4 regions of the Idiomarina sp. OT37-5b genome follow, and region 1 is predicted to be linked to each of the others. Evidence: predicted binding sites of a transcription regulator. Region 1 holds the regulator's gene; each other region holds the start of a gene.
The links. Region 1 encodes sigma-54, which starts transcription at its own class of promoters, with help from an activator protein. Its sites were predicted from a motif close to GTTGGCACGNNNNTNGNNT; they were not measured.
Positions count from the first base shown of each region.

Region 2: a site for sigma-54 is predicted at 1,664-1,682, ahead of C5610_RS04650 (DUF3192 domain-containing protein). Genes of this name have one in related genera too.
Region 3: a site for sigma-54 is predicted at 4,936-4,954, ahead of C5610_RS13410 (DUF4168 domain-containing protein). Genes of this name have one in related genera too.
Region 4: a site for sigma-54 is predicted at 1,483-1,501, ahead of C5610_RS11215 (P-II family nitrogen regulator). Genes of this name have one in related genera too.

Region 1 is NZ_CP027188.1:318,234-325,522, reverse strand. Features, by position in the region: gene C5610_RS01560 (ATP-binding cassette domain-containing protein) at 1-104, opposite strand, end outside; gene C5610_RS01555 (TetR/AcrR family transcriptional regulator) at 193-738, opposite strand; gene C5610_RS01550 (KpsF/GutQ family sugar-phosphate isomerase) at 903-1,880, shown strand; gene kdsC (3-deoxy-manno-octulosonate-8-phosphatase KdsC) at 1,898-2,446, shown strand; gene lptC (LPS export ABC transporter periplasmic protein LptC) at 2,443-3,003, shown strand; gene lptA (lipopolysaccharide transport periplasmic protein LptA) at 2,975-3,505, shown strand; gene lptB (LPS export ABC transporter ATP-binding protein) at 3,510-4,235, shown strand; gene C5610_RS01525 (RNA polymerase factor sigma-54) at 4,267-5,724, shown strand; gene hpf (ribosome hibernation promoting factor) at 5,753-6,040, shown strand; gene ptsN (PTS IIA-like nitrogen regulatory protein PtsN) at 6,043-6,513, shown strand; gene rapZ (RNase adapter RapZ) at 6,504-7,289, shown strand, end outside.
Region 2 is NZ_CP027188.1:1,016,870-1,024,158, forward strand. Features, by position in the region: gene C5610_RS04635 (M61 family metallopeptidase) at 1-151, shown strand, start outside; gene queF (NADPH-dependent 7-cyano-7-deazaguanine reductase QueF) at 154-984, opposite strand; gene syd (SecY-interacting protein) at 1,043-1,579, shown strand; gene C5610_RS04650 (DUF3192 domain-containing protein) at 1,762-2,142, shown strand; gene C5610_RS04655 (GNAT family N-acetyltransferase) at 2,177-2,845, shown strand; gene C5610_RS04660 (DUF3301 domain-containing protein) at 2,864-3,187, opposite strand; gene C5610_RS04665 (DUF3549 family protein) at 3,191-4,225, opposite strand; gene C5610_RS04670 (YqcC family protein) at 4,318-4,662, shown strand; gene truC (tRNA pseudouridine(65) synthase TruC) at 4,662-5,375, shown strand; gene C5610_RS04680 (hypothetical protein) at 5,527-6,114, shown strand; partial or broken gene C5610_RS13850 (transposase) at 6,101-6,262, opposite strand; gene C5610_RS04690 (RNA-guided endonuclease InsQ/TnpB family protein) at 6,395-7,289, shown strand, end outside.
Region 3 is NZ_CP027188.1:2,860,505-2,867,793, forward strand. Features, by position in the region: gene C5610_RS13390 (TonB-dependent receptor family protein) at 1-1,269, shown strand, start outside; gene C5610_RS13395 (type 1 glutamine amidotransferase domain-containing protein) at 1,294-1,980, opposite strand; gene C5610_RS13400 (sigma-54-dependent transcriptional regulator) at 2,026-3,372, opposite strand; gene C5610_RS13405 (ATP-binding protein) at 3,378-4,832, opposite strand; gene C5610_RS13410 (DUF4168 domain-containing protein) at 5,003-5,380, shown strand; gene C5610_RS13415 (acetolactate synthase large subunit) at 5,497-7,149, shown strand; gene C5610_RS13420 (glutathione S-transferase family protein) at 7,139-7,289, opposite strand, start outside.
Region 4 is NZ_CP027188.1:2,369,298-2,376,586, forward strand. Features, by position in the region: gene glpQ (glycerophosphodiester phosphodiesterase) at 1-228, opposite strand, end outside; gene C5610_RS11210 (cysteine synthase A) at 245-1,300, opposite strand; gene C5610_RS11215 (P-II family nitrogen regulator) at 1,542-1,880, shown strand; gene C5610_RS11220 (ammonium transporter) at 1,891-3,066, shown strand; gene cfa (cyclopropane fatty acyl phospholipid synthase) at 3,151-4,266, shown strand; gene C5610_RS11230 (AI-2E family transporter) at 4,270-5,313, opposite strand; gene C5610_RS11235 (EAL domain-containing protein) at 5,437-7,125, shown strand; gene C5610_RS11240 (GGDEF domain-containing phosphodiesterase) at 7,122-7,289, shown strand, end outside.

The DNA.
Region 1 (7,289 bases):
ACCGCGACCGTTTTACCTTTCGGAACGGTTAACGACAAGCCCTCATAAATGGAACGCTCGCCATGTGAAAAATGCACATTGTTCAGCTCGACAAAATTGCTCACTGTGCTTCCTGTGTTATCGTTTCTTTAAGCTTACGTAGTTTAGCGCGTAAGCGTCTAATCACTAACTGTAAAAATGTTGCAAAACATATCAGTTAATCGAATCAACCAATGTCATCAATTTCTGCGCAAACTGTTCGCGATCGGCCTGGCAATGCTGGCAAAGCTGCAGTTGCTCAAACAAACGGGCACCGTGCACAGAAAAGAATAACAATTCCGCCAACTGCGGATCAGGCGTATCATTTTTTATCGCGTCGAAGGTCTGCCGGACATGCTCTTGTAACGGCTCCAGCAGTTCTGGATTATTTGCCGCAACGGCCAACATACCGCTGCTCAATTGTGCACATTCAGCATCACTGTTTAATGAGGCTAATAGAATACTTTTTAGTTCACGGCGTGGATCGTTTTCGAGTTGCTCACGAAAGTGCGCACGCAAGGCATCGAATTGTTGCACCATACGCTCTAGCATAGCGGCTAACAGCGCGTTTTTATTGGCAAAGTGATACAGCAAACCGCCTTTACTGATACCGGTTTCCTGACACAGGGCATCAAACGTCAAATGCGCAGCCCCCTGCTCCGCAACCAGTTGTTCTGCCGCGTCTATAATTGCATCACGATTGCTTGGCCGACCCACCATTTACTGCTTCCCGGGGCTCATTTAGGGCCCACTTTATTAACCGTCCAGTTGGTATAGTAATTAACTCTTAATAAAAAAGCAATATTCTCTGCTCCGTCACGGTAGGCATAGCCATTGATAATGACGTATCATTAGCGCATAAACTGACAAGCTGGGAAGATTCTATGAAGCAAGTCACACATGACTTTCGCCCGCTCGGCCACGATGTGCTGGAGATCGAGCAAAGCGCTATCGCAGGCCTCAAACAATACATCGACGAACAATTTAATCGCGCCTGTCAGATCATGTTCGATTGCAAAGGCCGGGTGATTGTCATCGGCATGGGTAAATCAGGCCACATCGGTGGAAAAATAGCCGCAACACTGGCTTCTACCGGCACGCCGGCATTCTTTGTCCACCCGGGTGAAGCCAGCCATGGCGACCTCGGTATGGTAACCGACAACGACGTTGTTATTGCCATTTCCAACAGTGGTGAAACCTCAGAGGTTCTGAATATTCTACCGGTGATAAAACGATTAGGTGTGAAGCTGATCGCCATGACCGGCAACCCCGAGTCAACGTTGGCACGCCTTGCTGACGTGCATGTCTGCATTAAGGTAGAACAAGAAGCCTGCCCATTGGGTTTAGCGCCCACCGCCTCGACGACGGCCACCCTGGTTATGGGGGATGCGTTAGCCGTGGCTCTGTTGAAAACCCGGGGCTTTACCGCCGATGACTTTGCCTTGTCTCATCCCGGCGGTTCACTGGGTAAGCGTTTGCTGCTACGCCTACAGGACATTATGCACACCGGCGATCGCGTTCCGGTAACCGAACAAACGGCGCTCATCAGTGAAGCCTTATTAGAAATGTCGCGCAAAGGCCTGGGCATGACCGCAATTGTCGATGACAACAAGCGCCTGGCGGGCATTTTCACGGATGGTGACTTACGCCGCATTCTCGACAATCGTATCGATGTTCACAGCACCGGTATCCATGAGGTTATGACACGTTCCTGCATTACCGCGAACGCCGATATGCTGGCTGCGCAAGCGCTAAAAATTATGCAGGATCGCAAAATTAACGGTCTTATCATTGTTGACGAGGATGGCCGTCCCGTTGGCGCAATGAACATGCATGACCTGCTACAAGCTGGCGTTGTCTGAGGAGATAATCAATGGAGATGATTAATACCTGGTATGGCGATATCGAGCAGGCGCTGCTGAAGAAGTTTCAACAGGTACGTTTACTGGTGCTCGACGTGGATGGGGTATTTTCGGACGGCCGTATTTATTTAGGTAACGACGGTGAAGAGCTGAAAGCCTTTCATACCCGTGACGGTTTTGGCATGAAGGCACTGGTTAACGCCGGCTTTACCACGGCCGTGATTACCGGCCGTCAGTCTGCTATCGTCGAACGCAGAATGAAGCACCTGGACGTAGGTCATATTTTTCAGGGACAATCCGACAAAACCGTCGCTTATCAGCAATTGCTTGAGCAACTCGATGTGACCCCCGAGCAGGTCGCTTACATCGGCGATGATGTTCCGGATTTGGCATTAATTCAACGTTCCGGACTGGGTATCGCCGTTCATGATGCGCACCCGGCCGTGCAACAAGGCGCTGATTATATTACCCGGTGCGCGGGCGGCCACGGTGCTGTTCGCGAAGTCTGTGATTTATTACTGTTGGCCAGTGGCCAGCTTCGCAGTGCTGAGGGGATCAGTCTGTGAGTCGTCGCATCACCTTCATTCTGCTACTGCTGTTCGGGGCGGGACTGTTACTGGTCTGGCGCCCTTTTATCGACGAAGGTGAAGATACTGCCCAACAACGTTCACAAATCATGAAGCCCGATTTCACCGCTCGGGGGCTGGAAACCCGATTATTTGAGTCGGAAGGAAACCTGGCACACCAGCTTAAAGCGGATGCCATGGCACACTACCTGCAAATCGGGCTGACAGAGTTAACCCAGCCGGTTTATTCGGTGTATACCGAGGACAATCAGGCGACCTGGCAAATCAGTGCTGAACAAGGCACTTTTTATGACGACCAAACGCTGATCCTGGAGCGTGGTGTTGAAATAAAGTCGCTTCAGCCTGATACTGCTATACAAAGGGTTGTGACGGAATATCTGGTCATTGATATGGCCGCTGAAACAATGCGCACTGACTATCCAGTTACCCTGTTTGGGCCACAACTTACGATTCAGGGCGATGGTCTGAAAGCTGACTTATACGCCGAAAAAATGGAGCTAAACCGACATGTTAAGACCGTATTTGAGCCTCGCTAGTGGCGTTATGCTGCTCGTCAGTGCGAACGTTTATGCGCAAGGCGAAGCGGACTTCTCGAAAGCCATTGAATTAACCGCCGGGCATGAAGAACTGGATATCAAAAACAACCGGCTACTGCTGACCGATAATGTTACCGTCAAACAGGGCACGTTGGAAATTAAGGCCGATCGTGTCGAAGCTCTGCGAAATGCGGATCAACAGGCGGACACCTTTATCGCGGAAGGAAATCCAGCGACCTATACTCAACAACTGGACGACGGCTCCACCATCAGTGCACAGGCCGACCGTATTACCTACTATCAGGCACGTGAAGTGCTGGAGCTGGTGGGGAATGCTCAAGTCTCGCAGGGCTCCAGCCGTTCGAGTGCGCAAATTATTACCTATGACCTGGCTCAGCAGACCGTTTCAGCCAGTGGCGAAGGTTCTGAAAACAACCGGGTAACCACCATATTCACACCGCCGAAAAAGAAAAAAGACGATAAAAACGGGAGCAACAACTGAGTTCATGGCTACTTTATCCGTTCGTCATTTAGCAAAGAGTTACAAACGCCGGCAAGTGGTTAAGGACGTGAGTCTGGAAGTCAGCCAGGGGCAAATCATTGGGCTGCTGGGCCCGAACGGTGCCGGTAAAACCACGACCTTTTACATGATCGTAGGCTTGGTGAACAGCGACAAAGGACAGATTTATCTGGATGACACCGACTTAACCCTGCTGCCTATGCACGAGCGAGCGCGACGTGGCATCGGTTATTTGCCGCAGGAGTCATCGATTTTCCGGAAACTGACCGTGCGCGACAATCTGATGGCAATCCTGGAAACTCGCAAAAACCTCACCGCAGTAGAGCGCGAAGAAAAGGTTGATGCACTGTTAGAAGAGTTTCACATCGGCCACATCGCCAATAGCCTCGGCATGAGCCTTTCCGGCGGCGAGCGCCGCCGCGTTGAAATCGCCCGCGCATTGGCGGCGGACCCGACCTTTATTCTGCTTGATGAACCGTTTGCCGGGGTGGACCCGATTTCTGTACTCGATATCAAGAAAATTATCGAGCACCTTAAACAACGTGGCATTGGTGTTTTGATCACCGATCATAATGTACGTGAGACCTTGTCAGTATGTGAGCATGCTTATATTGTCAGTCACGGACAATTGATTGCCAGCGGTGATGCTGAGAGTATATTATCAAATCAACAGGTTAAGGATGTTTACCTCGGTGAGCAGTTCACACTGTAAGCAGCATAGCGTGAAGCCGGGAGTCAGATAAATGCGACAAAGCCTTCAGTTAAAAATCGGTCAGCAGCTGACCATGACACCACAACTACAGCAAGCCATTCGCCTGCTGCAGTTGTCGTCGTTGGATCTACAGGCTGAAATTCAGGAGGCACTGGACAACAACCCGCTGCTTGAAGTTGACGGTGACCATCAGGACGTCGAGGGTGAAGCACCAGAAACCTCTAATCATCGTGATGACAGCCATCAGGAAACCTCTGATGTGCTGAAAAAAGATCAACTCCCTGATGAACTCCCGGTCGACAGCAGCTGGGATGATACCTATACCTCATCCACTCCGACATCGGTTACCAGCCCTAACGGTAAAAGCTATGACGGCGAGATGGATGTCTATCAGGGCGAAACCAGTGAGTCACTGCAGGATCACCTGTTGTGGCAAATGCAACTGTCGCATTTTTCCGATGAGGACACTGAAATAGCCGAAGCCATTATCGAGTCGATTGATGATAATGGCTACCTGACTTCCTCCGTTGACGACATCGTTGCCGCGTTACAGCATCTGGACATTGGTGAAGACGAAGTGCTGATGGTGCTGAAGCGTATTCAACATTTTGATCCCGTTGGTGTTGGTGCCCGCGATGTCGCCGAGTGTCTGAGCATTCAGTTACGTCAACAAGTAGAAGACTCACCACTCAAAGAACAGGCGCTGGAGCTTGTACAGCAACACATGGACCTGCTCGGTAGCCGCGATTACCGCACCATCCTGCGCAAAATGCGCTTATCCGAAGGGCAACTGAAAGAGATTATGCAATTAATTCAGCAATTGCATCCTCACCCCGGTGAACAAATTGCGCAGAAGCCGGTTGAATACGTCATACCCGACGTTTCAGTGGTAAAAAAACAAGGGCGCTGGGTGGTCGAATTGAACCCCGACAGCGTACCCAAATTAAAAGTGAACGAAGAATATGCGGCCTTAAGTAAAGCCGCAAAATCCGCAGCAGACAGTCAATATATAAAATCGCACACGCAGGAAGCGCGCTGGTTCATTAAAAGTTTGGAAAGTCGTAATGAGACCTTGTTAAAGGTTGCACACTGCATTGTTCACCGCCAACAAGGCTTTTTTGAACACGGTGAAGAGGCTATGAAGCCGATGGTACTCAACGACATCGCCGAAGCCGTCGATATGCATGAAAGCACTATTTCACGGGTCACTACGCAGAAATATCTACACTGCCCACGGGGCGTGTTTGAACTCAAATACTTTTTCTCCAGTCATGTCAATACAGAAGCAGGAGGTGAGTGTTCAAGTACCGCTATTCGTGCTTTAATTAAGAAGTTAGTGGCGGCGGAAAACCGCGCTAAACCATTGAGTGACAGCAAAATTGCTGAACTCATAGCAGACCAGGGAATCCAAGTAGCAAGGAGGACAATTGCGAAGTATCGGGAGTCGTTAAACATTCCGTCCTCGAGCCAACGCAAGAGTCTGCTTTAATCGTGATAGAAACAAGAAGGAAGACGTTATGCAAATTAATTTGACCGGTCATCACATCGATATTACCGACGCACTGCGTGACTATGTAGACACTAAGTTCGCTAAACTTGAGCGACACTTTGACCACATCAACAATGTTCACGTCATCCTTAAAGTAGAAAAAACGGCACAAATCGCGGAAGCCAACCTGCACGTTAATGGCGGCGAAATTTTTGCCGATGCCCAACACGACGATATGTATGCGGCCATCGATGGTTTAATTGATAAACTCGATCGGCAAGTTATTAAACACAAAGAGAAAATGAAAAAACATTAATCATGCAACTGTCTGAACTGTTAAGCCCCGACTGCACCAAGTGTGCAGTCGAGGGCGCAAGTAAAAAACGGCTATTAGAAACCATTAGCCAAATTGCGGCTCCCAAGCTGGTCGGCATTACCCGCCATGATATTTTTGAGAGCCTGTTAAATCGCGAACGTTTAGGCAGTACCGGTATTGGCCTTGGTATTGCGATTCCACATGGTCGCTTACCCAATGCAACTCAGCCTGTGGCGGTGTTGATAACGCTTGCCGAGCCGATTGAGTTTGACGCCATAGATAACCAGCCCGTAGACATTATTTTTGCCCTGCTGGTACCCGAATCTGAACACGAAAATCATCTGCAAACGCTGGCCACCGTAGCACGCCGCATGAATGATAAGGTGTGTACCCGCGCACTGCGAGCGGCACATAGTGACCAGGATCTTTACGACATTTTTGTTAATGAGGACAGTGACGGATCATGCAGTTAATCGTTGTTAGTGGCCGGTCTGGTTCAGGAAAAACCATCGCTCTTCGGGTTCTGGAAGATCTTGGCTACTACTGCGTTGATAACCTTCCGATCGCTTTGTTACCGACGCTGGTGCATGCCGTAATGGCGCAATATGATCGCATTGCCATCAGTATCGACGTAAGAAATTTACCCGAAAATTCGGAAGAATTACTCGAGTCGCTGGACTTTCTCCCGGCTGAAGTCGAGCCGGAAATTTTGTTCATTGATGCGGATGACCAAACCTTATTACAGCGCTTCGGCGAAACCCGCCGGCTACACCCGTTGTCACAAAAAGAACTGCCCCTCACTGACGCCCTACAGCTTGAACACAAGCTACTTGAGCCGATTATGGAGCGTGCCAACTGGCGCATCGACAGTAGCCACTTGTCGTTGCACCAACTGAGTGAGCAAGTCGCCGAACGAGTGCTGGGGCGGGCACAGAAAAAGCTCATCATCGTCTTTCAATCGTTTGGCTTCAAATACGGCTTACCCAAAGATGCCGACTTTGTCTTTGATGCGCGCATATTGCCAAACCCACACTGGCAGCCAGAGCTCAAACTGCTCAGTGGCCTGGATGATGATGTCCAGCATTACTTCCGGCAACAACCGCTGGTTGCTAAGTACATCCATCAGGTGGAAAACTTCCTGGCCACCTGGATTCCACATTTTCAGCGCAGCAACCGTAGCTATCTGACCATTGCCACAGGTTGCACCGGCGGTCAGCACCGTTCTGTTTACATCACCGAGCAGTTGGCA
Region 2 (7,289 bases), 700 kb from region 1:
TGATCAATTGCACACCACCACCTTAGTGATCGGTGAACAGCAACACACGGGCGCCTCAATTACGCCGGTTGCAGAACCAACGGCAAAACAAAAGGCGCGGTTCCTGCAATGGCTGGGTGTACCGCACCCGAATGCTTCACCAGCGGACTAAAACTACTGTCGCGCCAGTCGTTTAACGGCTGGCGCCTGCTCGAAGTTGGAGCGGAACGGGTTGATGTCTAACCCACCGCGGCGCGTATAACGTGCGTACACACTCAATTGTGCAAATCCCAGCGCAAACAGATCCTGATAAATGCGTTCAACACACTGCTCATGAAACTCATTATGACGCCGAAAACTGACCAGGTAGCGGAGCAATGAGGCGGTATCCAGTTGTGGACCGGTGCCGTGAATATAAACCGAGCCCCAATCCGGCTGATTGGTGATCAAGCAGTTAGACTTTAATAAATGACTTTTGTACTGCTGTTGCACCGGCGTCGTCGACACCACCTGCAATAAGCCGGGATCGTAATCGTAGTGGGTGATACGAATATCCTGATGATCGATGAGCTGACCGGGTAAATCATCGACGGTTTCGCCGGTAACATCGGTCAATGCGCGCAGCTCAACCTCAACGGCACCGCCGGCACAGTTCGATAAGTCGCGCTGCATCAAACGTTGTACCTGTTGCCAATGACTAAAGCGTGATTCGTTAAAGCTGTTCAAATACAACTTAAAGGACTTAGATTCAATCAGGTTGGGCGTGCTTGCCGGCACACTAAAGTAGCCCACGGCAACCTGCGGCAGACCCTGCTCGTTAAGCCAGGAAATTTCGTAACCGGTCCAATAATCCACGCCGTCAAAAGGCAATTGTGCATCCCTGATGCCGATCGGCTCACGGTTCAGCGCACGGGGCACGGCTTTAAGTTGGCCGGCATCGTATTCGGTTGGGTAAGCGGTTGTCTGACCCAGATTAAGGTGCTTTAACGGGTTGTCGTTTGGCATTTGTTCACTCCACGCATACAATGCGCGTAGTTTAAAGCCATTTAACAGCGAGTACCAGATGAGCGAAGCCCTGGACAGATTAATCGAACGTTACCGGACCCAGGTTGATCCCCTGATTACCGAATACGTTGCCGAATGGAACAGTCCCATCTATCGACAACCCCTGGATGAAGACCAGGTCGCCTGGCAACCGGTGCGACAACAACCCGAACTCGACTTCAGCGCTCTGGAAACAGCCCTGGAACTGACCTTTCACAAGCATGTGAAAGACTATTACGGGCGTTGGTTTGCCGGCGACCTGAACGTCATCGTTACTCATCAGCAGCAACAGCATGGTCTGTCATTGCTGCAAACCCAAGGGCCAGAGGATGCGGAACGGCTGTTGCAAAACATTACCGGCCACATTCTGATGAAGCGCAAGTTGAAGCAACCCGAAACCGTATTTATCGGCTTGGCGCACGAGGCCGATGACTTACTGGTCAGTATTGATAACCAAAGCGGAGTCGTTGGGCTTGAGTGGATAGGTAAAGCGCAACATGAAGTTATCGCACAGACGCTGGATGAGTTTCTTGAACTGTGCCAACCGCAGTGTTGACCAATAAGTCGCGGAACTCGCCAAATTGTTTGACAAACGCCTCATGCTGACAATAAAAAATGCTTTAAAAACAGGCTATTAAAATTTGGAACAGCATTTGCATTAACCTTAGGGAATCAGGGTTGCAGACCCGCTGCAACCGCCCCTGGAATGCAAAAATAACAATTTGGGAGAATTACTCGATGAAAGCATTACCCGTTCTTGCGACCGTTTTGGCAGGGTCTTTATTATTGCAGGGTTGCGTTATTGTAACCGAATCGGACTGGAAAGAAGGTCGTGCAGAGTACGACGGGCAGGTCGATGAGCGCGAAAATCGAAACCGTATTGCGGCGCTGCCGATGCAACTGTCGGTGAATGACGTTAAACAGCGCTTGGGCACTCCGGATTTTAGTGATCGCTGGCAAGCCGATGACAGTGACTACCAAGTGTTGTACTACCGCACCCACCGAACGCATGCTGATGGCATGACCACTCGTGATGAATGCACGCCGCTGGTTTTTGTTAACGGTGAATTAACCGGAACGGGTGATTTGGCACTCGACAGCATCAAAAAATCTCGCTAGGTTGGTGAAATAATAACAACCAAAGAGAGATGCAATGGTGCAGGCAACAACTGAGCAAGTCGACACGCACACAATCGCTGGTGAGTTGGTGTATTTGACCGCCGAAGACTTAAAAGCGGCGGCGTCGCTGTTATTCAAAACCTATCACGATGATGCGCTGTTTCAACGCATCTTTCGGGCCGAGAAAGCCGATTACGATAAGCGCCTGCGGGCGGCGATTCGCGAAGATCTGACGGCGTTTTGGGAAAGTGACCAACCCATTATTGGTGTGCGAGACGGCGACACGTTGCTCGGTGTTGCCTGTCTGACCCGGCCGGGTGCCAGTTTTGGCCCTAACCGTTTCTGGCACTGGCGTATTTCGATGCTGTTAACGGCGGGTTTCTTAAGTACCAAGCAGGTATTGGAAAAAGAGCGTCGTATTCAGCAGGCGATGCCGGATGTGCCTTATCATATGCTGGCTTTTATTGCGGTGGCGCCACAGTATCAACAACACGGATTAGGCCAGTTACTGGTGCAAGCGGTTGATACTCTGTTGCAGGAAGATCCCGAATCACAGGGCGTTGGCGTATACGTAACGCGCGACGACTATCGCGATTTTTTCCTCAAACGAGGTTATCAACGGCGGGCAAACATTAACGTCGCCGAGTTAAACGGCGACTTGTTGTTTCATGCCCGCAACAGCACGGATAGCGACGCCACGTAAGCTCGCGTGATGACGTTACTAGTGCAGTGGTTCGCGATTGGGCACACGAAACGGTGGTAATTCGACGCCGATAAGTTGTTGATTATGTAACTCCAAATCACCTTCATAGCGGGTTTCACCGTCACTGCTAAACCCCATTTTAAAGGTCGCCCGCCACCCCGGCTGACGGCCCTTAAAGGACCAGCGTGTGCGATCACGTCGGACATCCAACAATTGTAGCCCCTGCTGTTTGCAATAGTGCGCCGCGTGTCGGTAGGCGCTTTCCGATTGCTGTCGGTGCTGCCAGAATATCCAGCCGAGTAACAGCAGCCCGAGCAGTAGCAGAACATCCAATAAGCTCATGCCTTATCCCTGTACGTTTTGTTTTAGTCGGTTCAGTGCCTGCAAACTGTCGTTACTAAGCTGTCCCTGTGCCAGCAGGCTAAGCAGTAACGGGCGTAATTGCGGTAAGCTGATAATATCCTGAAACAAGGCATCGAACATTACCGGTTGCAATTGGGCGATGGCATGAATATAACGTGTTAACCGTGTTGGGTCAGCTAATGCCGGCCACAGTCGGGCGGCCATTACGGTCAGCCTGTCCGCGTCCAGCGATTCGCTTGCGGTTGTCGTCAGCTGGTTGCGAATCAATTGAATCACCGGCCCTTGTTCGGCACAAGAGGCTAAAGCTCGCATCGCGTCACAGCGTGTTTCCGCGGTACTGGTAGCGGCAACCGTGACCAATGCATCACGGAGCTTAGCCGGTAACGGTTGGTGCTCCAGTGCGGCGGCTAGCTGCTGACGAACGGCCGCTGGATAATCGGTGAAGTGCGACGCAATGGCGGCGCAGAGTTGCGGAAGCTGTGCCAGGCGTGCTGCACAATCGTGTAAACCCTGCATACCAAGGTTTTGCCAGTCCCCCTGTTGCGATGCTAAATAGGTTTCGGCGTCATCAAAATAGAGGCTAGGAGCCGCCCGGCGCTGAACCGCGATACGGGCATGTAAGGCCGCGCGCTGAACGTCACTCGGCGTGAACAAATAGGGGTTTTGCTTAAGCTGCTGCTCTTGCTCATCGGTTAAACTGCCGGTGATTTCGTGACCCAGAGCGTTGAGCACAAACTCCAGATAATGATCCCGGGCGGCGCTGCTTAATAAGCCTCGCTCATCCAGCGGCAATTGAATAAACCACAAGTAGTCGTTATCCGGTTGTTGTCGGTGTCGAAACAGCACCGCCAGTTGCGCCTGTTGACGAATCGGAAAAGGGTAGGGTTGTTGCTGACGTTCGATACGGTCAAAGGTGGTTTGGTCAATTTCGTGCAGGCAACGTCCTAAATCAAAGACCTGATAATCCGCTTTTCCCGCTTGTAAAAATTCGCCGAGCGTACTGATAGATTGCGTCACAACAACTCCAAAACTTGAATTTTATGTAGGTTTAACTCACTATTGCCCTCATTATATCGGTTTTACTGAACGAAGTGGTAACGGAGTCTCCGATGGAGCAGTATCAACGAGCCGCACGATTGCTCGATCGAATTGAACGCGAACTGAACAGCCTGGGTTTGTGGCAGTCACACCAACCGCCGGTACAAGCACTCGAAAGCCAACAGCCCTTTGCTATGGACACGTTAGAGTTCCATCAATGGTTGCAGTTTGTACTTATTCCAAGAATGTGGGCATTAATTGATGGTCAGCAACCATTGCCGTCGTCAATTGCAGTAAGCCCGATGGCCGCACATACCTTCCGCAATGAGCTGGAACAACACGAGCAACTGATCGAACTGATCCGCGAGTTTGATGTTTTGTTGAGCGGTACCGATCCGTTACAGGACGACGTCTAGTGGACTCATCGCCGTTACCTATTGTCTACCAGGACGAGTCCCTGGTAGTGATTGATAAACCCTCCGGGTTATTGGTTCATCGAAGCCGCCTTGCCTCTGATGCGAAAGTCTTTGCCATGCAATTACTGCGTGATCAACTCGGTCAGCATGTATTTCCGCTGCACCGATTGGATCGCCCGACGTCCGGGTTACTGGTGTTTGCGTTGGACAGTGACACGGCACGGTTAGTGAACGAGCAGTGGACTGAACGTGCGGTCGAGAAGACCTACCACGCGGTGGTGCGGGGCTATGTTGATGACGCCGGGATCATCGATTATCCGTTAAAAGAAGAGCTCGATAAAATTGCGGACAAAGATGCCCGCGAGGATAAAGAAGCCCAACAGGCGATCACAGAATACCGTTGTCTCAAGCGTATCGAACTGCCTTTTAAAGTGAGCAAAAAACACGATACCAGCCGCTATTCACTGGTCGAACTGAAACCCAAAACAGGGCGTAAACATCAGTTACGTCGCCACATGTCGCACATTCGCCATCCCATCATTGGCGATAGCCGTCATGGTGAAGGACGACACAATCGCTTTTTCCGCGACCAGTTTGGTTGTAACCGACTGTTACTGGCTGCGACGCACATCCGTTTTCAGCATCCACACAGCAATGAGGCACTGGATCTATCCATCGACATACCCGATGAACTGTTGCGGGCCTTTTCGTAAATAAATCCTTCCCCAACACCTTGCTGTTCAGCGATGCATTTTCTATTTCAGATACTTTTGTTTCATTTCGCAGTTATTTTGATAGTTTAATAACAACGGCTACGAATCAATGGGCTTTATTAAGCGACGCTGAATTTCATGGAGAATGACAATGAAAAAATGGATTTATCCGATTACGCTCGTTATCAGTATCACCAGCACAGCGGTTGAGTCATCCGAAAAAGACTATCTTGAGGAAGTGAATAAAGCCTTTCGCACGGTTGCTGAAGAAACCAAAAATAAAACGCTCACTGAAAAGATTTCTGTGTTAAATCGACTGTTAAATGAATTTTCGGATAATGAAATCGTTCACGACGCTTTGCTTCAGGAGATTGGCACGACGTACTCGTTCATGGGGGAGTATAACAAAGCGCTGGCATCATTTGATAAACGCGGACTTGCGGCTAAAACGATACCGCAGGATGTTAAAACGCTTGTGCCTGACAATGCCCGCTCTGCATTAGCGAATGAGGCAGAGAAGTATCAGATCGTGATGATTAATGAAGCTCACCACGTTCCTCAACATCGAGTCTTTACCCATCGTTTATTAGACGACCTTTGGCAACGAGGGTATCGCTATTTAGCGTTGGAAGCGTTATCAGAAAATGCGGAGCATGAGTTAGCAAAACTCCGCGTAAACCCTCGCCCAATCGGGCGGGGATACAAGCGGGAACCGCGCAGCGGTTCTAGTCCGGTGTAGCCTGACTCTGCACATACTCTCTCAGTGTTTCAATAGTTGCCCCGCCTGCACTACAGGCAAAGTAAGAGCGTGACCAGAGCGCTGCGCTTTTGCTTTGCCGGGGTATGTGGGTATTGAGTATGCGTATCCGGCGTGATGAAACCGATTGGTGGTAAAGACCAGATGCATAACCAGCTTGGTGACGCTGTGGCGTTTTCGGAGGTAATCTGACAGCAACGCTTTATTATGCATACTCACTTGAAGAGTGACCTTACTGGCATATAATAATTGAATCATATCAATGAGCGCTGAAATGTTAAAGGCCACGAAAGTACGCATCTACCCGACACCTGAACAGGCGGAATTTCTCAACCGCCAGTTCGGTGCTATGCGGTTCGTGTACAACAAGGCGCTGCATATCATCAGCTCACAGTACAAACGCCACGGGCTGAAGCTCAAGGCCAAGAAAGACCTTAAGCCGCTGTTGGCGGTGGCGAAAAAGTCCCGCAAGTATCACTGGCTCAAGGATTTTGACTCGATTGCACTCCAGCAAGCGTGCATCAACCTCGATGAAGCCTTCCAGAACTTTTTTGACCCGAAGCTTCCCGCCCGTTATCCGAAGTTCAAGCGCAAACACGGTAAACAATCCAGCTACCACTGCATGAGTGTGAGTGCTGGTGAGAACTGGATCAAAGTGCCGAAGATGAAACCGATTAAGGCGCGGGTCCACCGTGAGCTGGACAGAAAGCTCAAGAGCGTAACGCTGTCGCGCACGGTAACAGGGAAATACTATGCCTCGCTGTTGCTCGAAGACGGCTTGCAAACACCTGCCCCATTGCATAGCGTTGATACCGTGCTGGGCGTTGATATGGGGCTCACCCATCTTGCTATCGACTCCGAAGGTAACAAGACGGCGAATCCCCGTTTCCTGAAACGCGCCCAGTCTAACTTGCGACGCAAGCAAAAGGCCCTGTCCCGGTGCCGGAAAGGCAGCAAAGGACGTACGAAAGCACGTCTTAAACTTGCCAAGGCGCATGAGCGCCTAGCGAATGCACGTGCGGATTTCCAGCACAACCTGTCCCGACAACTCATTGACGAAAACCAAGCGGTGGTGGTCGAGACATTGAAAGTGAAGAACCTGCTGAAGAACCGGAAATTGGCGAAGCACATCGCAGACGCAAGCTGGTTCGGCCTGA
Region 3 (7,289 bases), 350 kb from region 1:
CCTACGCAAACGGTACAACGCGCTATCGATTTTGATACCCGGAAACGTATCCATCATCGGCAAGGCTCTTTAAGCTGGCGCTATGAAACCGATCACCAAAATTATCGTCTCTCGGCCTGGCAGGGCGATCGCGATATTGTCCAGTTTTTACCGTTTTCTGGTGCTGATTTAACCAGCTCTGGCGCGGTTATCGATTTGTCGCGACAATTTGAGGGACTGCATGCCTTCGCTCAATGGCAACTCAGCGAACAACTTGATATCAGCGGCGGTTGGATGCATGAAAGCCAGCAAGATCATCGTTTTGGTTTGGTTAATGATAATGGCAGCCGTGGCGAACTGCGGCGCGATGAGTTCAACCACATAGACAGTCAAAGCTTTTATTTACGCTCTGACTGGCAGCTTGCCGACAATTGGCAGGTAAATGCAGGCATTCGCTATAACGAGCTCGATTATCGGGTTATGGACTACTACATTAGCCCGGCAAACCCCGATGACAGCGGCGGCAAAACCTTTGATGAGCTATCCGCTGCCGCAGCAGTCACATGGCAACTGTCCGAAACCATCAGCAGCTACCTGAGTTATGGTGAAGGCTTCGAAACACCAACCCTGACTGAGTTGGCTTATCGCAACCAGGGCAGTGGTCTTAACACAGAGCTAATGCCCTCCACCAACAAACAATTGGAAGCCGGACTAAAAGCGTATATCGCCGAAAACTGGCGCTTAGGCCTGTCTGTCTTTGATATCCGCAGTGACAACGAAATTCTTGTGGATCAGTCCAATGATGGCCGTACAACTTATCGTAACGCTGCCAAAACCGCTCGCGAAGGTCTCGAACTTTCACTGCAGGGGTCACTGATCAATGACAGACTTGACGCATGGGTATCATACACTCATCTGTCTGCAACGTTCGAAGCCGGCGAGTTAACGGGTAATCAATTACCTGGTGTCGCGAAAAATCAATGGTACGGCAGAATCAATTATGCACTGCCACAGCAATGGCAAGTGCAAGTGTCAGCTCGTTATCGGGATTCGGCCTACAGCTCGGACAATAATCAAGTCAAGGCGCCAAGTTATACCTTATTTGATGCCGCCGTCAGAAAGTCCTGGCAGTGGGGAGAGCATCAACTCGAGGGTTGGTTATTGTTGGATAATATTACCGATAAGGCCTACGTCGGTTCGGTGGTCGTCAATCAAGGCAGTGGCCGCTCTTTTGAGCCTGGTATCGGCCGTCAGCTCAGCGTCGGCCTAGAGTGGAGCCGACGCTTTTAACAGCTAACGATTGAGAGCGATGGGTTAAACCATCGCTCTTAGTACGTCCAGAAGGCGTTCCGCGGTTTGCTCTGACGAAGCCGGGTTTTGACCGGTGATTAACATACCGTCCTGCACCGCATAAGCTTGCCAATCATCGACTTTGCGATAATGCCCGCCTTTCTCACCGAGCGCATCCTCTAACAGGAACGGCACCACCGAGGTTAACCCAACCGCCTCTTCTTCAGAGTTACTAAAACCTGTCACCGTTCGACCCTGAACGATCGGGTCTCCGGCCGGCGTTTTCGCGTTGAGCAACACCGCTGGCGCATGACAAACGGCTGCAACCGGCTTGCCTTTGCTCCAAAACTGTTCAATTAAGTGAATCGAATGCTCATCATTGGTCAGATCCCAAAGCGGTCCATGTCCACCGGGATAAAAAATGGCATCAAAATCGTCAACATTGATTTCATCCAACTTACAACTGGTTGCAAGTTTTTGCTGCGCGCTCTCATCGTTATCGAAACGACGCGTTGCCTCAGTCTGCGCATCTTCAGCAGCGCTGTTTGGATCAATCGGAGGCTGCCCACCTTTTGGCGACGCAATGGTGACTTCCGCGCCAGCGTCGGTAAAGACATAATAAGGGGCTGCAAACTCTTCAACCCAAAAGCCCGTTTTGTTGCCGGTATCACCAAGCTCATCGTGTGAGGTTAGTACCATTAAAATCTTCACTACACTCTCCTTAACTCACGTGTTATCTGTGCTCTGGATACGTTCTTAGCGCTCGCTTTGATCACCCTGGTCATCAAGCCAGCGGTATAGCGTTCGCCGAGTAATACCCAATATATCTGCTGCTTTCGACTTATTGCCCTCGACGTGTTGCATCACCCGTTTGATGTAGTCCTCCTGCAACTGATGCAAGGTGGGCCACTCATTTTTCAAACTGCCCTGATCTGGGCCACTGTATTCAAGAATCCGTTTGGGTAAGTCATCACAGTGGATGGTGTCATCCGCACTGAACGCCATCGCTCGTTCTATCGCATTCTGCAACTCGCGAACATTACCCGGGAACGGGTATCGGTAGAGTGCCTCCAACGCATCGCTATCAATATCCTTGATACGTTGCTCATTCTGAAGCTCATTAATGAAGTGACGCACCAACCGCTCGATATCTTCCCCGCGCTCGCGCAATGCCGGTACGTAAAGCGAGAAGGTCTCCAAGCGGTAAAAAAGATCCTGCCGAAAGCTGCCTTGTTCGACGTTTTGTTCGAGATTTTGATGCGTTGCCGCCAGAATTCGCACATCAACGCGCTCTTCCTTATCACTCCCCACAGCACGCAGCGTACCCTCCTGCAAAACTCTGAGTAATTTAGCTTGCAGCGCCATCGGCATTTCACCAATTTCGTCCAGTAGCAGCGTACCACCATCCGCTTGCTTCAATAGTCCGCTGCGTTTTCCTTTCGCACCCGTAAAGGCGCCGGCCTCATGACCAAAGAACTCGCTTTCCATCAAGTCGGCCGGGATACCGGCACAGTTAACCGCCTGAAACGACTTATCCCGTCGCTCGCTGAGCTGATGAATCGCTCGCGCCACCAGCTCTTTCCCGGTACCGCTCTCGCCCAAAATCAGCACGCTGCCATCCACCGCTGCAATTTGCTCGATTTGGGTGTAAAGCTTTCGCATCGCCGGACTTTGCCCAATCATTCCGGCGGGGCCGGTCTGCTGGGTTTTAAAGCGGTTCAGTTCTTGTTTTAAACTGCGGTGCTCAAGGATTCGTTGCACGCTCAGCAACAAGTGTTCTACGTCCAGCGGTTTAGTCAGAAAGTCTGCGGCCCCCTGTTTCAGTGCATCAACCGCCTGATCAACCGTGCCAAACGCGGTGATCAACAACACCGCGGGTGGATTATTCTGTTGCTGTAACGTTTGCAACAGCGACATGCCCGAGGTTCCCGGTAGACGAATGTCACTTACCACCACATCCGGCTGCCCCTCCTGGCTGAGATAGTCTTCGACACTGCCATGATGCGTTACACGGTAGCCCTCTGCCTCAAGCTCTTCGACCAGCAACTCATTCAGTGCCGGATCATCCTCAATAACCGCTACCCAGGCCTTATTCATACTCATACCCTTTACTCCTTACTTGCTGGCAGACGCAACCGTACACAGCAGCCACCATGCTCCGCATTTTCCAGAGTCATCGACCCGTGATGATCGGTCATCACGTGGCTGACAATGGTTAACCCCAGACCGGTACCTTTGCCTTGCGGCTTGGTACTGTTAAAGGGTTGTGCGGCGGTGTTTTTCATGGCGTCGTCGATCCCGGGCCCATCATCGCAAACACAGATTTCTACCGTATCACCACCCCGTAACGACACCACAATTTCTGACTTCGCTGCCTGTAGGGCGTTTCTCAATACATTGATCAGCGCCAGCTCAAAGCGCTTATCGTCGACATTAATCAACGACGAAACCTGGCCATCAACGCGTATTTTTATCGGGTCATCATCGCGCTCATAACCAATACTTTGAATGGCTCTGGCGAGCAATTGTTGTACCTCGCAAGGCTTACGCTCAGCAACCGGGGTGCGAGAGAACGCTAATAATTGATTAACCAGCCCGGTCAGCCGTTGGACTTGTCCGCGGACAGCATCCAACTGACGTATCTCTTCGCTGTTGGTGTTGTTTTTTAATAATCGCTTGGCGCGCGCATCAATCACCGTCAACGGCGCACCAAGCTCATGCGCAACACCGCTGGCGACACTGCCGATTGCCGCCATTTTTTCTTGCTCACGAAGCGCTTGTTGCAACTTTTCTTCCTGTTGGCGACGCTGCTTTAATTCCTGCTCCGCACGGTCGATACTGTCCAGCATGCGGTTCAAGCCGTCACTGATTTCAGCGATCTCACTTGGGCCCTGAGGCGTTACACGAATATCGCGATCACCCTCAGCCACGCGTCGCATGGCATTTTTTAATTCCACAACGTGGCGGCCAACGCCGCGATAATGACCAAAAATAAGCACCGCAATGGTAACTAATGCAAACGCCGCCCAGCTAAACCAGGCCACCTTACTCAGTTGCGCAAATCGTTCATCAAAATCGCTGGCCTTTCGATTGATCTGCAGTAAGCCGATGATACGTCCGCCACGGTCAATGATTGGCATAAACTGGGAGAACACGTCTTGCCCTTCGACACGTCGGTAATCGTCTTGTGTGACACCGGTTTCTACCGTTTGCTGGGCGAGAAAGCTGTTAGACAGATCCGTTTCGGTAATACCGGCTTCCGCAACCTGATTGCCTTCTACATTATAAACCGAGGCACCGTAGACTCGACCAATTGAGAACACCGAGTCTAAGTTAGCCTGCACCGCAGGTAAGTCATTGGTTAATAAAGCATCACTTATCGGTAAGCTAATGGCACGACCCAACAGTTCCAAATCCGCTTTTAATCGCTGTTCTTCTTGTTGCGCCATTAGCTGCAAACCAAAACTGATTGCGACACCGGATATCACGATCATCGGAACGACAACATAAAGCAGTAGTCGTTTCTGCAAACTCGACAGGTTTAAACTGTATCTTTTTGTCATTCATGCTCCTCCAACTGTATCAAAACGATACAGGTTTTCACCCGACGCTGCTCTACAAATCATTCAATTTAATGTTTTTCATTAATAATCAATGATTTGCAAAACTGGCACGGTCTTCGCTTTAGGTACAGTGAGCAAATTTAGTTCCAGACAACACTTAGGAGTCTATTATGAAAAAGACATTAATCGCATTAGCAACCGTTATGGCCTTTGGTTCAACAGCCGCTATCGCTCAACAACAAGGGCAAGCAGCTCAACAAATGGCTCAGCAGCAAGCTCAACAGAAAATTACTGAAGGCATGCTGGTCAAGTTTGTAACAGCGATGGAAGACGTACAAGCCGTTACTGAAAAGTATCGCGAAAAATTCCAAAACGCTGAGAACCAGGAGGAAGCTCGTACTATTCAGCAGTCTGCACAGGAAGAAATGATTGCGGCCGTTGAAGACGCTGGCTTAACACCTCAAGAGTACAACCAAATCATTCAGCAAGCGCAAAACGACGAAGAGTTGCGTAACCGTTTGCAGGAAATGACTGGTGAAGACTCGTAATTCATCACCGGCAGAAACGTAAAAAGGCGGCGACTTAAGCCGCCTTTTTTGATCATATGTCCTACGCTTTACGTAACCCCCAATACAAATGATTCAATACGCAAGGAGAGAGCGACGTGAAAGCATCGGATCTGATGGTTAAAGCGCTTGAAAACGAAGGCGTAGAATATATTTTTGGCATTCCGGGTGAGGAGAACCTCGATTTACTGGAGTCACTGTCAAAATCATCGATTAAACTGATTATTACGCGGCATGAACAAGGCGCTGGCTTCATGGCAGCAACCTATGGCCGGCTTACCGGTAAACCTGGAGTTTGTCTGTCGACCTTAGGTCCGGGCGCAACGAATTTAGTTACCCCGGTCGCCTATGCACAGCTGGGAGCCATGCCCATGGTCGTGATAACGGGGCAGAAACCGATAAAAGAACGCCAGCAAGGCCAGTTTCAAATCATCGATGTGGTCGACATGATGACCCCGATCACCAAATATACCCAGCCCATCATCAGCGCGAAAAGCATACCGGCACATGTCCGAGAAGCGTTCCGCCGCGCCGAGGAAGAACGTCCAGGTGCGGCCCACCTTGAATTGTCAGACGATGTCGCCAGTGAAGACGTTGACGCGAACCCCATTGAACCCAGCTTCTCGCGCCGTCCAATTCCTGAATATAAAGCGGTAACGCATGTGCTAAACCTGTTGCAAGAAGCAAAACACCCGTTATTGCTGATCGGTGCAGCAGCCAATCGCAAAATTACCGCTAAGATGCTACGCGCCTTTGTCGACAAAACCGGAATTCCGTTCGTTACCACACAAATGGGCAAAGGCGTCATCAACGAGGATCATCCCCGTTGGCTGGGTAACGCGGCGGTTTCCGACGGTGATTACCCACACCGCGCCATTGAGCAAGCCGATCTTATCTTAAATGTCGGCCACGACGTGGTTGAAAAGCCACCCTTTATGATGCGCGCCGACTCGAGCCAACGAAAAGTTGTTCACATCAATTTTCAGAGTGCTCAGGTTGATTCGGTTTACTTCCCTCACGCCAGCATGATTGGTGACATTGGTAACAGCATTTGGCAACTCAAAGAAGGTATCGAACCTCAGCCTCATTGGGACTTTGATTTTATGCTGAAGGTAAGAGATCACATGCGTGATCACACCGATGAAGGTGCCAATGATGACCGCTTTCCGATGTTGCCGCAGCGGCTGGTTGAGGAAGTCCGTGATGTGATGCCTGACGATGGCATTATCGCGCTGGACAACGGCATCTATAAAATCTGGTTTGCGCGAAACTATCCTGCCCGCGAGCCCAATACAGTATTACTCGACAATGCATTAGCCTCGATGGGAGCCGGTTTACCATCGGCAATGGCCGCGAAATTGGTGTTCCCGGACAGAAAAGTCGTCGCCATCTGCGGCGATGGTGGCTTTATGATGAACTCGCAGGAACTCGAAACCGCCGTCCGCTTGAATCAGGATCTGGTGGTTCTGCTGCTTAATGACAGCGCCTACGGCATGATTAAGTGGAAACAGCAAGATATGGGGTTAAGCGATTTCGGTCTGGACTTTAATAATCCCGATTTTATTAAGTACGCCGAAGCCTACGGTGCCAGCGGCTACCGCCTCAACAGCACGCACGAACTACAGCCGCTTATGAAAAAATGCATGGAGCAGGGCGGGGTTCATTTAATCGATGTGCCCGTCGACTACTCCATGAATAATAAACTGCTCAATCAAGAGATACCGCATAATGCGGCGCAGCTTACTCGATAACCGTAGGTTTAATTTCAGGGTGAGTATCGGCAAACAGTGGGTAGTCGTTAAGTTTATCGACGAATTCCTGCAATTGCGGATACTCGCTCAAAACCAAACGGTTTCTAAAGGCTGCCCAGCTTAAATAGCAGCCTAAACGC
Region 4 (7,289 bases), 840 kb from region 1:
CACATCCTGCTCGATGTAGTCAGCGCCCAACGCGTGCGCCATCACCGCACTGGCCTGGGTGTGTTCTGGCAGATAACCGGACGCGCCGCGATGCGCAACATCGATAAAGTCCCGTACTTCAATGGTCGACAGATTTGTAACGGGTTCTACCGTTTGTGCCTGCACCGCCCCCACCGCAAACAGCCATGCTGCAGTTAACGCTGAATAGTTTTTGGTTATAAAACGCATATCGTCATCCAAGCGGTCATTCAAGACCACACCATTTTTTCGCCAGCACGTTGTCGCCCAAATTCGCATAGCGCTCGCACAATTGTTCAATCGGCTCCGGCTCAGGATTAAGGCCACGCCCTTTTAAATAGGCTTCGTTATAAAGCTTGCTGGCCGAACGCTCACCTAAATCACAGGCGAAGGTAACAATACGTTGTCCTGGCCCTTTATGCAGAGCCGCAGCCAGCGCCGCTGCGACGTTTAACGCCGAGCTACTGCCCAGCACAATACCGTCCTGTTCACGCAGATAGCGTGACAGCGTTACCAAGTCCTGATCCGGCAAATTGACCGCATGATCGATGCTGGCCTGACGGAAATTGTCCACCAACCGCATAATACCGATCCCTTCGGTCATTGAGCCACCATTCGCCACGTATTCTCCTGACTTCAGGAACTGATAAATACCAGAACCATCCGGATCCGCCAACCAGACATCGATATTGGCATCCTGTTCTTTAAAAAACTTCGAATTACCGCCAATGGTGCCGCCGGTACCCGCCACCGACACAAAAGTATCGATGCGACCTTCCATCTGCTGCCAAATTTCCGGGCCGGTATGTAAATAGTGCGCCCGCGCATTACTGGTATTTTCAAATTGGTTAGCCCACCAGCAGTCGCTGCGCTCTTCTGCAATGCGCCGTGCGGTATGGTAAAAATGATTGGGGTTCTTAAACGGCACCGGGTCAACCGCCATTAGCTCGCCCCCATGCAGAGCGATCATGCGCTCCTTTTCCGGCGCTTGATCGTTCGGCATGACCGCCAGCATTTTCAAGCCATAAGACTTAGCCACCAAAGCTAAGCCGATACCGGTGTTACCGGCGGTTCCTTCGACCACGGTCATACCCGGCTTCAGTTCACCGCGCTCAAAGGCATCTTCAATCAGCTGTTTCGCAGCGCGATCTTTTATCGAACCGCCGGGATTCTGAAATTCACATTTTAAATAAATATCACTGCCACTCAGTGCAGACAGTGACGGAATTCTCAAAAGATCGGTTTGCCCGATCAAGTCGCTCATACGTTGACCTACTAACATAGGTACCTCAGTAACTCTGTGAACAATGACTCCTAGTATCCCGCCAGTGCGTCAATGGTTCAACTCACTTTGCGTTATAAGCCATAAGCACTTTTCTCGTGCAGTTGCACCAAAACAACCACCGCGATGGGGCAAGAGGTCTCTTTGTGGAAATTAAACCATTACTTTTCAGTTACTTACATTATGGCATGACAATTGAAACCGAACTTCTGCCGAACCGTTAATCAGCTAGGAGAACCCCATGAAAATGGTCATTGCATTAATCAAGCCCTTTAAGCTCGATGATGTCAGGCGCGCATTAGCCGATATTGGCTGTGCCGGCATGACGGTATCCGAAGCCCGGGGTTTTGGCCGCCAAAAGGGCCACACCGAACTCTATCGTGGTGCCGAGTATACCGTGGATTTTCTGCCCAAGATTCGAGTCGAGCTTGCGGTTGCTGACGATATGCTTGAGCGCGTTATTGAGACCATCACTGAGCATGCCCACACCGGTAATATCGGTGACGGCAAGGTGTTTGTCTGGAACCTCACGCATTGCACCCGTATTCGCACCGGTGAAACCGGTCAACAGGCACTGTAAGGAACACATCATGTCAGCAGATAATCAGCTCGCTTTTGCGTTAGATACTTTTTACTTACTCATCTCAGGCGCACTGGTAATGTGGATGGCGGCCGGTTTTGCCATGCTCGAAGCAGGCTTAGTCAGAGCGAAAAACACCACCGAGATCCTCACCAAAAACATTACCTTGTACGCGCTGGCCTGTCTTTGTTACCTGATCATTGGCTATTCGCTGATGTATGGCAACGGTGGCGCCAGCGATTATGCCGACGCTGCCGACTTCTTTTTCCAAAGCGTTTTTGTCGCCACGGCACTGTCGATCATTTCAGGGGCGGTGGCCGAACGGATGAAGCTGGTCAGTTTTTTGCTCTTCAGTATCATCTTGTCGGCGGTATTGTATCCGGTGCAGGGCGCCTGGAGCTGGGGTGGCGGTTTCTTCAACCAGTGGGGCTTTGTCGACTTTGCCGGCTCCGGTATTGTGCATCTGGCCGGTGCCGCTGCCGCTCTTGCGGGTGTACTGATCCTCGGTCCGCGGCTGGGAAAATACAAGGACGGCAAAGCGCAGGCGCTGCCGGGTGCCAACATGCCATTGGCTGCTTTAGGAACGTTCATCCTATGGTTTGGCTGGTTTGGCTTTAACGGTGGCTCACAACTTAAACTGAGCAGCAGCGCCGATGCCGAGGCCATTGCTAACGTCTTTGTTAACACCAACAGCGCCGCTGCCGCGGGCACCATTGGCGCGCTGGTCATGACAAAATGGCTGTCCGGAAAAGCCGACTTAACCATGATTTTGAACGGCGCCTTAGCCGGTCTGGTCGCCATTACCGCGCAACCGGTCAGTCCTTCAGCCCCATTGGCCGCTGTGATTGGTGCCATTGCCGGGGTGCTGGTGGTGATATCCATCATCGCGCTCGACAAGCTCAAACTGGATGATCCCGTTGGCGCCCTATCGGTGCATGGGGTTTGTGGTTTGTTTGGTTTACTGATGGTACCGATCAGTGACACCAGCGCATCCCTGGCGGTGCAAGCGGCAGCCGCTGCAACCATTTTTGTCTGGATGTTCGGCTCCAGCCTGGTTATTTGGTGGCTTTTGCATAAACTGATAGGAATCCGGGTAAGTGCGGAACAAGAATATCAGGGCGCCGATACCGTCGACTGTGGTATCGATGCCTACCCGGAGTTTGTACGTGGCGCTTCATCCAGGTAACCGCGGTTAAGAGGTCCATCCGTTGCCAGTTTAAGCGCATCCTGTTAGCGTAAAAAAAGCTGTTGAGCAGAAAATGAGGACCTTATGGCAACGTCAAAAGCGTACGTCGAAGAACTGCTGTCCCGTGCCGACATTCGTATTAACGGCGACCGTGCGTGGGATATGCAAGTGCATGATGACAGTGTGTTTGATCAAGCCTTATCGCGTGGAAACTTAGGGTTGGGCGAGTCCTATATGGCAGGCCATTGGGATGCTCCGGCGCTGGATCAGTTTTTCCATCGTCTGCTGCGCTCCGGCATTCAGCATGAAGTGAACCCGGCTCGGCTTATCTTTCACTCCCTGAAGGCACGTATGTTTAATCTGCAGGATAGCCGTCGTGCCTGGGAGGTCGGCCAACATCATTATGATATTGGTAACCATCTGTATCAAAAAATGCTCGATGAACGAATGGTGTACACCTGCGGCTACTGGCGCCATGCCAGTAATCTCGATGAAGCACAGCGCAACAAGCTCGAACTGAGCTGCCAAAAGCTGGGACTGGAACCCGGCATGAGAGTGCTTGATATCGGCTGTGGCTGGGGCAGTTTCATGCAGTATGCGGCAGAAAACTACGGCGTTGAGTGCGTCGGCGTGACCATATCGAAAGAGCAGGTCGCGCTGGGCAAAAAGCGCTGTGAGGGGTTGCCGGTTGAATTTCGCCTACAGGACTACCGCGACCTGGATGAGTCCTTTGACCGCATCATCAGCCTCGGCATGTTCGAACACGTCGGCCAGAAAAACTACGACGACTACATGACGGTCGCCAGACGTTGCTTAACCGATAACGGCTTGTTTCTGTTGCATACCATTGGCAAAAACGTTTCGGATACAGCCGCTGATCCCTGGATCAGCCGTTATATTTTCCCTAACGGCGAAATCCCCTCAATTTCACAAATTGGTTCGGCATTGGAAGAACGTTTTGTCTGCGAAGATCTGCATAATTTTGGTGCCGATTACGATAAGACGCTGATGGCTTGGTTTGCCAATTTTGATCACGCCTGGCCAGAATTGAAGTCGGGCTTTGACAGTTCGTTTTATCGCATGTGGAAATATTATTTGTTGTCCTGCGCCGGCGCGTTTCGTGCCCGCGACATACAACTCTGGCAATGGGTGCTGTCACGAGAAGGGCTCGAAGGCGGCTACCAGCGGCCCTTCTATTAAGGATCAGTCGATATTGAATTCGCGCATGAAAATATTCCAGAACGCCATAAACAGGGCTGCTACCAGCGGCCCGATAACAAACCCGGTAATACCAAACAGGGCCAGCCCACCCAAGGTTGAGAACAACACGATGTAATCCGGCAACTTGGTATCACGACCAACCAACAGGGGTCGCAAAATATTATCCGCCAGGCCGATAACTACCGCTCCAAAGGCGATCAACACAAGACCTTCCCAAATGCTTCCGGTCGCGAGCAAATAAACCGCAACCGGTAACCAGACAATACCAGCTCCAACCGCTGGTATCAGGGATAAAAAGGCCATGACTACGCCCCAGAGCAGTGCTCCAGGAATGCCAAGAATAGCAAAGATAATACCGCCCAACGCCCCCTGAACCATCGCCACGACAATGTTGCCTTTAACGGTAGCTCGGGTGACTTCTGCGAACTTACCGAATAGCTCTCGCTCGCGCTGGTCGCCGAGCGGCAAAGCCCGCACCATCAGGTTAATCAGCAAATGCCCATCGCGCAGTAAAAAGAAAACCAGATATACCATCAGCGCAACACCGACGACAAAGCTAAAGGTGTTTTGCCCTACCGTCAGAGCTTGCTCAGCGAGTGTGCGACTCGCGGTAACCGCAAACTCTGAAATTTTCTGGCGCAAGTTATCCATTTCGATACCGAGCGTCTCGAGCAAATCGGGAATAAATGGAAAGGCGGTTTCAATTTGCTGCAAAAACTCACCGGGGCGGATTTCGCCGGAATCAACCTTCTGATAAAACTGTACGCCTTCCTGGATAAACGAGTAGGCAATACCGAGCACCGGAATCACTACAATCACGACCGCGATGGTTAAGGTTAACAGCGCATTTCGGTTCGGTTTATCACCTAAGCTCTGCTGTAACTTGCGTTGTAACGGGTAAAAAATCACCGCCACCGCGCAAGCCCAGAAAATCGACATCCAAAAGGGTTTTAACACCCATAGGAAAGCGACGCTGACGAGCAGCAACAGGAGAAGAAATGATCGCGTTTCCAGCTTGTCTTTCATTAAAGTTTCCTTTAAAACGTACGTTATTATTCTAAATGCTTGACACAGAGTAGTTTACTTCTCACTCTGTGTGCACAACTAAATAACAATAAACAGCGCCAGCTAACAACTCAAGACGCAATAATGGCAAAAATAGACGACCCATACAGCTTTGCGGCCTGGTGCCGTGAGAGTCTTGCTGACTTTACCAAGCTTAATGCCGAGAAACAGGTATTTTTCGGATTTGTGTTGGCTATTTTTATTGCCGCCATTATTAAAGTGATTGATGTTACCGGGGGGCTGCCGAGTGTTTACGAACACTTTATCTACTTACCGCTGTTTTTTGCCGGTTTATTGTTGGGCCCTCGTATTGGCGCTTTGGGGGGCTTCGTCTGTGGGCTTGCGCTGAGTCCTTTGTCACTGCCGGACGACGCCATTGCTGACTCCGAAATTGGGGTTGGCTGGCTGGTCAGGCTGTTAATTTTAACGCTGTTGCCGACCATTGCCGGACTGATTGCTAATTCAGTTCGCGAGTTGGTGGCGATGGAGAAAAAAGCCAAGCACACCTATCAAGGCACTGAACTGCCCAATATGGCCGCTTTTGTCGAACAGCTTAAGCAAATCGGTGCTGACGAGAACGGCAATGCCAACGATCTGGTTGATATTTTCAACTTTAAACTGCAGAACCTTGAGCGCATCCAGCATCAAATTGGTACCGAGCGCACCGAAAAATTAATGCGCCAGTTGGCCGAGCAGCTAAAAAAGATGATTGGTGACTCGGCGCATATCGGCCAGACCTCACAAAACGAACTGGTTGGTGTCAGTACCGACACCAAACATAGCCACCAGGAGCTTGAAGAAAAATTAAAGAAACTGTTGCAGCGCCCTATCGTCATTGACGGAGTTTCTTACAATCTCGAAAGCGCAACAGGTGTACTACGTACCAATAAAGCAAACATTAAAGAACGTGCCGAGGAAGTGGTTGAACAGGCACAGCACCACGCGTTCGAAGCCCGTGAGCAAAAGAAATCGTTCTCGTTTTTAGAGGATGACGACGCCATCAATTCAATTTCAGACGCCTCTTTCTCGCGTCAACTCACGGATGCCATTGAGCGAAACGACATCAAGCTATACTATCAACCCCGCTTAAACGCCAATACCGGTTACTTCTCGGTGCTCGAGGTCGTCGTGAAGTGGACTGACCCTAAACGCGGAGATATGAGTCCGGACGACTTTAGGCCGTTAATTGAAGAAGCGGCTTTGACAGAACAGTTTACCTGCTGGATGGTCAAAAAAGCCTTTGAAGATATCCGCTACTGGCACAAAAACGAATTTGTGGTGCGCGTTTCATTGCACATTACCTTAAACGACGTAATCGAACCGGGTGTGTTAAACGTCGTTGCCCGAGAATTACAGGATTCAAAATTCCCGGCGCGGGACTTCAGTTTGGAGGTCAGTGAAAAAGCACTGATGCGAATATCCGACAAAGCGAAACGATACCTGGAGAAACTTCGTAGTATTGGCGTTAATGTTATTGCGGATCATTTTGGTGAAGGCGCATCAACCATACAGTCTTTGTTTGTACTGCCCGTTGATGCGGTAAAACTCTCTGAAGATTTGGTGAGAAAAGCCACCTCTAACAGCGATAAAAAACGTGCTTTATTGTCGATGGTCAAGATGGCGCGTTCACGGGGCTTAAAAACCATAGCAACCGGGGTGGATGATCGCAGTAAACTGTTATTATTAAGACAAATTGGTTGCGAAGAGCTACAGGGTTCAATTCTCAGTAAGCCGCAATCCAAAGACGATATTCCATGGGCAAGGATTCGATGAACCAAAACAGCATGAAGCGCAAGCAGTGGTACCAGCGGGCAACGATACGCAGCGTCATTATGTACGTCGTACTGATGGTGTTGATCGAGCTCGGTATGCTCGCGGTTTCTAAGTTCGGCGGTTTATCCGAAGCTAATGCGCGACAACTGGATGCCGCGCAGCCG